Regions from separate parts of the Synechococcus sp. CS-603 genome, predicted to be linked through region 1. Evidence: predicted binding sites of a transcription regulator. Region 1 holds the regulator's gene; the other holds the start of a gene.
What was found. Region 1 encodes NtcA, which controls nitrogen genes in cyanobacteria. Its sites were predicted from a motif close to GTANCNNNNGNTAC; they were not measured.
Positions count from the first base shown of each region.

Region 2: the regulator NtcA is predicted to act here: its motif matches at 1,748-1,761, upstream of cynS (cyanase).

Region 1 is NZ_OZ376778.1:960,373-963,781, forward strand. Features, by position in the region: gene ACXMDM_RS04935 (RuvC family protein) at 1-297, opposite strand, end outside; gene ACXMDM_RS04940 (DUF3084 family protein) at 294-1,556, opposite strand; gene ntcA (global nitrogen regulator NtcA) at 1,616-2,344, opposite strand; gene ACXMDM_RS04950 (cob(I)yrinic acid a,c-diamide adenosyltransferase) at 2,557-3,159, shown strand; gene dcd (dCTP deaminase) at 3,160-3,409, shown strand, end outside.
Region 2 is NZ_OZ376778.1:722,395-725,803, reverse strand. Features, by position in the region: gene ureC (urease subunit alpha) at 1-1,724, shown strand, start outside; gene cynS (cyanase) at 1,873-2,340, shown strand; gene ACXMDM_RS03775 (formate/nitrite transporter family protein) at 2,448-3,329, opposite strand.

The DNA.
Region 1 (3,409 bases):
CAGCTGCCAGTAGCGCGAACGGGCCGCCAGGGTGCTGCCCCGTTCCTCGATCAGCAGCACCGGAGCGAGGGGCGCCAGCTGCTCCAGCCAGGCCCTGCTGCCGGTGCCATTGCCCAGCAGGATCGCGCCAAGCAGGCGCTCTTGCAGCCAGGTGTCGAGCTCCCTTCTGGTGTCCTCCGGGGTGAGGATCAAGGCCACCTCGATCCGCTGGCGGTCAGGGTCGCTGCGGACCAGACCACACTTGCTCCGGCCCGGGTCGATGCCGGCAAGCGCTCCGTGCGCGGGCAGCTGGCTCATGGTCGCCGGGGCTGGGGCTGAACAGCGTCCCCACTGCTTTCTCCCCCCACACGACGCAGCTCCAGGAAGATCGGATCGGCGGTGTCGGCATTCCGCAGTGCCACCGCTTCGAGCTTGACGCTCTGACCGGCCGTTCGCTCGCTGAGCTCACGGCCGAGCTGGTTGAACAGATTCACATCGAACTGAACCCCATCGACCACGGATCCCTGGCGCTGTGCTTTGGCGAAGGAGGCCGCCAGTAGCAGGTTGAGCCGGTTGCGCACCTGATTCGGCGAGAGCTCCTCCCCCTCGAGATTGGTGGTGGCCATCACCTCACCGGCGCGCATCACCTGACGGTTCGGGCGCAGATCGGGAAAGGCCAGCACCTGGCGCTCGCCCCGCAGCACGTTGGCGGCGGAGCGGATGCTCACCACCCAGGCACCTCCCTGGCTGATCAGGCCTTCCAGTCTTTCGATATCGCCACGGGGAACGAGCAGCATCTGGCGATCGGGCGCTGTTCCCGGCAGGACCCGATCGAAGGCGGCCAGGTTGGCTTGGCGCAGCAGCTCTTCGATCACGGGCTTGGCCTCCGCTCGCCGCTGGATGGCGACCTTGACGGTGGCGAGCGTCTGGCCGCTGCTGATCACCACGTCCCCGCGCCTGAAGGCGATCAGGTTCTCCTCCAGCGACTTGAGTTCGGCTTCGCCGGCGCTGATCTGCTGCCTGACCCTGGAGAGTTCTGCTTCGTTGCGGCGGATGTCCTGATCCCGGCTGGCGATGTCACGGTTGAGCCGGTCGCGCTCGCTGATCAGTTGCTTGCGCTGATCCTGCAGGGGTTTCAGTTCGCTGCGCAGGCGCTGGGCCTGAACTTCGACGGAGGCCAGTTGCTGGCGTGCCTGCTGACGGCCCTGTTCGGCCCGGACCACCCCCCGCTGGGCCTGGCGCTGGGCCGTGGTGCTGCGTTCCAGGGCGGCTTTGCTGCTTTTTAAGGCCTCGGCGCTGCGATCAAGGGCGCTGCGGCTGTCACGCAGTTTCTGCTCCAGGCTGTCGAGTTCAAACAGCCCCACCCGCAGGCGCTCGCTGACCGCGAGCATCAGCCCCAGCGACACCGCGCTGATCAGGCTGCCGGTGAGCACCGTGATCAGTACGGCGGTTTTGCGGGGGCGCAGATTGAACAGGCTGAGCCTGGCCTTGCCAACCCGGCTGCCAAGCCGATCGCCCAGGGTGGCCAGCACGCCACCCAGCACCAGCAGAGCGAGGATCAGCAGCCAGCCGGACACGGTTCAGCTCGAGGAGCTCCAGTATCGGTGCCGCGGGTTGCGGCGCTGCTGTGGCCAGCTCAGCTGAATCGTTTCGCCAGGGCCACCGGATCGAAGACGGTGATTTTCTTGCGGTCCACCTGGACCAGGCCGGCCTGGCGGAGGTCGCCGAGCAAGCGGGTGATCGTGACGCGGGTGGAGCCGATCGCTTCGGCGATTGATTGGTGCGAGAGGCGCAGATCAATGGTGATCCCTTCGGCACCCGGCACGCCGAAGTCACGGCAGAGCACCAGCAGAAAGCTCACCAGCCGGGACGACATGTCCCGGTGGGTGAGGGTTTCGATCATCGTTTCGGTCTGGAGGATGCGCGAGGAGAGGCCCTGCAACAGCAGAAGCCCGACGCTGGCGTCCTGCTCGATCGCCCGACGCACCGAGGTGGCCGGTGCCGCGACCATCTCCACCCGGGTGAAGGCAACGGCGTGATAGAAGCGATCGGAGCGTTGGCCGGTGAGCAGCGAGAGCACCCCGAACAGGCTGTTTCCGCGCAACAACGCCACGGTGATCTCCTCACCGGATTCGTAAACCCTGGAGAGGCGAACGGCTCCGCGGAGGAGGAGATAGACCCGCTCGGCTGGATCGCCAGGGAAGAAGATTGTTTTGCCCCGCTCCACTGCCTCAAGGGTGCAGCCACTGAGGCCACGCATCACTTCAAGCAGGGTGGTGGCTCCGCTGGCCGTGGAGCCGACGCCGGTGGTCGTCAGTGCTGGGGTGGTGCTGGTGCGGCTAAATCCGCGCATTGCGCCGACCATGACGGCGAGACGAGTGAACGGAAGCTACGGATCGCCCAGGTCAGGCCACGTAGCAATCGACACTAATCCCTTGGATCCACCCAGGCTGGCAGGCATTCCCATGAGCGCAAGCCCAGGCAGTAGTACGCCTGTTTGCGCTAGGGATGGTGCCTGCCGCTTGTTTCCGGGCTCGACACCGCTACATTCGGTTTCGCGTGCCCAGCGGGGTGTTGATGACGGCCAGCCTGATCACCCCTCACCAGGAGGCCCGCCATCCGTTGCGGCCCCTGGCCCAGGTGCGCCCACCGGCCCTGCCACCCCTCCCCCCGCAGCAGGTCACAGCGGCCCGGCCCGAAGGATTGCTGCAGGTTCACACCGCGGCCTTTCGTGGCAGTTTTAGTGGTGTGTTCAGCCAGGCCCTGCGCACGGCCGGACTGGGCAGCCGGGTCCTGATCAGCCAGTTTCTCAAAGGCGGCGTCGACCAGGGCCCGGAGCGCAGTCTCTGGCTGTGCGGACGCCTCCAGTGGATGCGGCCAGCGCTGAGCAGCTGCCTGATCCATCCAGCCGCTGATCCGCTCACCGATCCGGCCGATCGGCGCGCGGTCGAGGCGGCCTGGACCTTCAGCCGCGAGCAGCTGCTCGCCGGCGCCGTCGACCTGGTAGTGCTCGACGAACTCGGCCTGGCGATCGCCCTGGGCTACCTTCCGGCCGATGACGTGGTGTCCACCCTGGAGCAACGACCAGCCCAGCTCGATGTGATCCTCACCGGGCCGTCTATGCCAGCCGACCTGATCGCGATGGCCGATCAGGTCACCCAGTTGTGCCGGGGTGCCTAGATGCTCAAGTGTGACCGCTGGATCAACGCCCAGGCCGCGGAGGGCATGATCGAACCGTTCCAGGCCAGCCTGGTGCGTCACCTCGATCCGCAAGCGGCGGGCCGGCCGGTACTGAGCTTCGGCTGCTCCTCCTACGGCTACGACCTGCGCCTTTCGGCTAACGAATTCCTGATCTTTCGGCATGTGCCGGGCACGGTGATGAACCCCAAGCGGTTCAATCCTGCCAACCTCGAACCTGCCGCGCTCCACC
Region 2 (3,409 bases), 240 kb from region 1:
TGCCCTATCGGATGGATCGGCGGGCCTACGCCGAAACCTATGGCCCCACCACCGGCGACCGGCTGCGGCTGGCCGATACCGAGCTGATCCTGGAGGTGGAGAAGGATTTCACCACCTATGGCGAGGAGGTGAAGTTCGGCGGCGGCAAGGTGATCCGCGACGGCATGGGCCAGGCACAGACCACCCGCGCCGCTGGCGCCGTCGACACGGTGATCACCAACGCCCTGATCCTCGATTGGTGGGGGGTGGTCAAGGCCGACATCGGCCTGCGCGACGGCCGCATCTGCGCGATCGGCAAGGCGGGCAATCCCGACATCACCGATGGCGTCACGATCGTCATCGGGCCCGGCACCGAGGCGATCGCTGGCGAGGGTCACATCCTCACCGCCGGAGCCCTCGACACCCACATCCACTTCATCTGCCCGCAGCAGATCGAAACCGCCTTGGCTTCCGGGGTCACCACCCTGCTGGGCGGCGGCACCGGCCCGGCCACCGGCAGCAACGCCACCACCTGCACCCCCGGCGCCTTCCACATGGGCCGCATGCTGCAGGCGGCCGAAGGTCTGCCGGTGAACCTGGGCTTCTTCGGCAAGGGCAACGCCAGCACCCCCGAAGCCCTCGAAGAGCAGATTCGAGCCGGCGCCTGCACCCTCAAACTCCACGAAGACTGGGGCACCACCCCCGCCGCCATCGACTGCTGTTTAACAGTGGCCGACAAGTTCGATATTCAGGTCTGCATCCACTCCGACACCCTCAACGAAGCGGGCTTTGTTGAAGACACGATCCGGGCAATCGGCGGTCGCACCATCCACACCTTTCACACCGAGGGGGCCGGCGGCGGCCACGCCCCCGACATCATCCGGGTCTGCGGCGAGGCCAACGTGCTGCCCAGCTCCACCAACCCCACGCGCCCCTACACCCGCAACACGCTCGAGGAACACCTCGACATGCTGATGGTGTGCCACCACCTGGATCCTTCAATCCCCGAAGACGTGGCCTTCGCTGAATCACGCATCCGCCGTGAAACGATCGCCGCTGAAGACATCCTCCACGACCTCGGCGCCTTCAGCATCATCGCCAGCGATTCCCAGGCCATGGGCCGGGTGGGTGAAGTGATCACCCGCACCTTCCAGACGGCCCACAAGATGAAGGTGCAGCGGGGCCATCTCCCCGAAGATGCCGCCAATCCCCGCGGCGCCCGCAACGACAATCACCGCCTCAAGCGCTATATCGCCAAGGTCACGATCAATCCAGCGATTGTTCACGGAATCGATAGCCAAGTGGGGTCGGTGGAAGTGGGCAAACTGGCCGATCTTGTGCTCTGGAAGCCGGGCTTCTTCGGCGTCAAGCCAGAGCTGGTGATCAAGGGGGGCTCGATTGTCTGGGCGCAGATGGGTGATGCCAATGCCTCGATTCCCACCCCGGGCCCCGTGCATGGCCGGCCGATGTTTGCCGCCTACGGGGCAGCACTCGCCCCCAGCTGCCTCACCTTCTTGAGCCAGGCCGCCCTCGACGACGACCTGCCGCGCAAACTGGGCCTGAAGCGGCCCTGCGTGCCGGTGGTGCACTGCCGCGATATCGGCAAGGCAGACATGCGCAACAACAGCGCCCTGCCCAAGGTGGAGGTGGACCCGCAGACCTACGAGGTGTTCGGCGACGGCGAATTGCTCACCTGCGAACCAGCCGATGTGCTGCCGATGGCCCAGCGCTACTTCCTGCTCTGAGTCCAGGCAGGGTGGGGCTATTCGTAGCAACCGGCACGGGCTATTGCGCGTTAGGAAGAGATGATTGAAAGGCCGCATAATGGCGGTTGCTCAGCAGCATAAAAACCTGCTTGTTTCCATCCCTTCTGTACGCCGCTCTACTCATTTTATGGCCCACTCGTTTGCCTCAGCTTCGCCAGGCCCCAGCCTCACCGCCACCCTGATGGCCGCCAAGAAAGCCAAGGGCCTCAGCTTTGCTGACCTGGAAGCGGCCATGGGTCTCGATGAGGTCTGGATTGCCTCGTTGTTCTATGGCCAGGCCGCAGCTTCAGCGGCGGAGGCCGAACAACTGGCTGGCCTGCTGGATCTCTCAGCGGAGATTGCCGAAGCCCTGCAGGCCTACCCCACCAAAGGCTGCCTGGATCCGGTGCTGCCCACCGATCCCTTGATCTATCGCTTCTACGAGATCATGCAGGTGTACGGCTTGCCGCTCAAAGATGTGATTCAAGAGAAATTCGGCGATGGCATCATGAGCGCCATCGACTTCACCCTCAATGTGGAAAAAATCGAAGACCCCGGCGGCGCTCGCGTCCAGGTCAGCATGTGTGGCAAGTTCCTGCCCTACAAGAAGTGGTAATCGCCGCCAGGTGATCAGACCCGGTTCTTTTCGCCAATAAAAAACCCAGCCAGAGGCTGGGTTTCGGCCACTCACGAAGAGTAGCCACTTATCGAGAGAGTGCTGGATCAGCGAGCACCAAGCTCGGCAGCCAATTCACGCTCCAGCCGTTCATCATGCTTCAGCGGCAACACATTGCTGATGGGTGAACGGTGCGTGCTGTAGAAGAGCATGCCGATGAACACCATGCCGCCCACAATGTTGCCCAGAGTGACGGGAAGATAATTCCAGAAGACGATCTGGGCGAAGCCCACGCCAGAACCCAGCAAAGGGCCGGTGGTGTGCAGGAACATATTCACCACAATGTGCTCCATACCCAGGGCTTGGAAGGCGGTGATCGGTAGCCAGCAGGCCATGATCTTGCCTGGAACGCTCTTGCTCACCAGCGCCAGGGTGACCCCAAGACAAACCAACCAGTTGGCAATCACGCCACGAAGAAAGGCAAGAAAAAAGCCAAGAAGGCCCAGATCTTGATACTTGGTAATCACATTGGCCTTGTTCAGGCCGATGATTTTGTTGGCGACCTCCACCCAGTCACCGGAGCCTGTGGCCAGGTCTGCGGTGCCACCACTGGTGAGGCTGATGGCAAAGAGAATGCCGACCAGGCCGGTGCCAAGGAAATTACCGATCCACACCCAGATCCAGTTGCGGAAGGTTTTGCTCCAGGTGGTCCGGCCTGCCCAGACCGCCATCGGCAGCAGGGCAAAGTTTCCAGTCACCAACTCCATACCGAACAGCACGATGCTGGCGAATCCGAACGGGAAGATGAACGAGCCGATCCAGGGAATGCCCGTCTGAACCATGATCGTGAGGGCCAGGCACAACGCCAGGCCGAGGGCGGATCCGGAATAAAACCCGCGCAACAACAGATTCTTAATACTGACGCTGGATTTCTTGCCGCCGGCGGCAATCATGCCGTCGACGAGTTCATTCGGTAAGACGTAATCCATTGGAGGAAGGTAAGCCTGGAAAAGGGTGTGGGACAGAAGCGCGTATCAGATTTTGAATCAGGCCTGGGATTCGAGCCTGA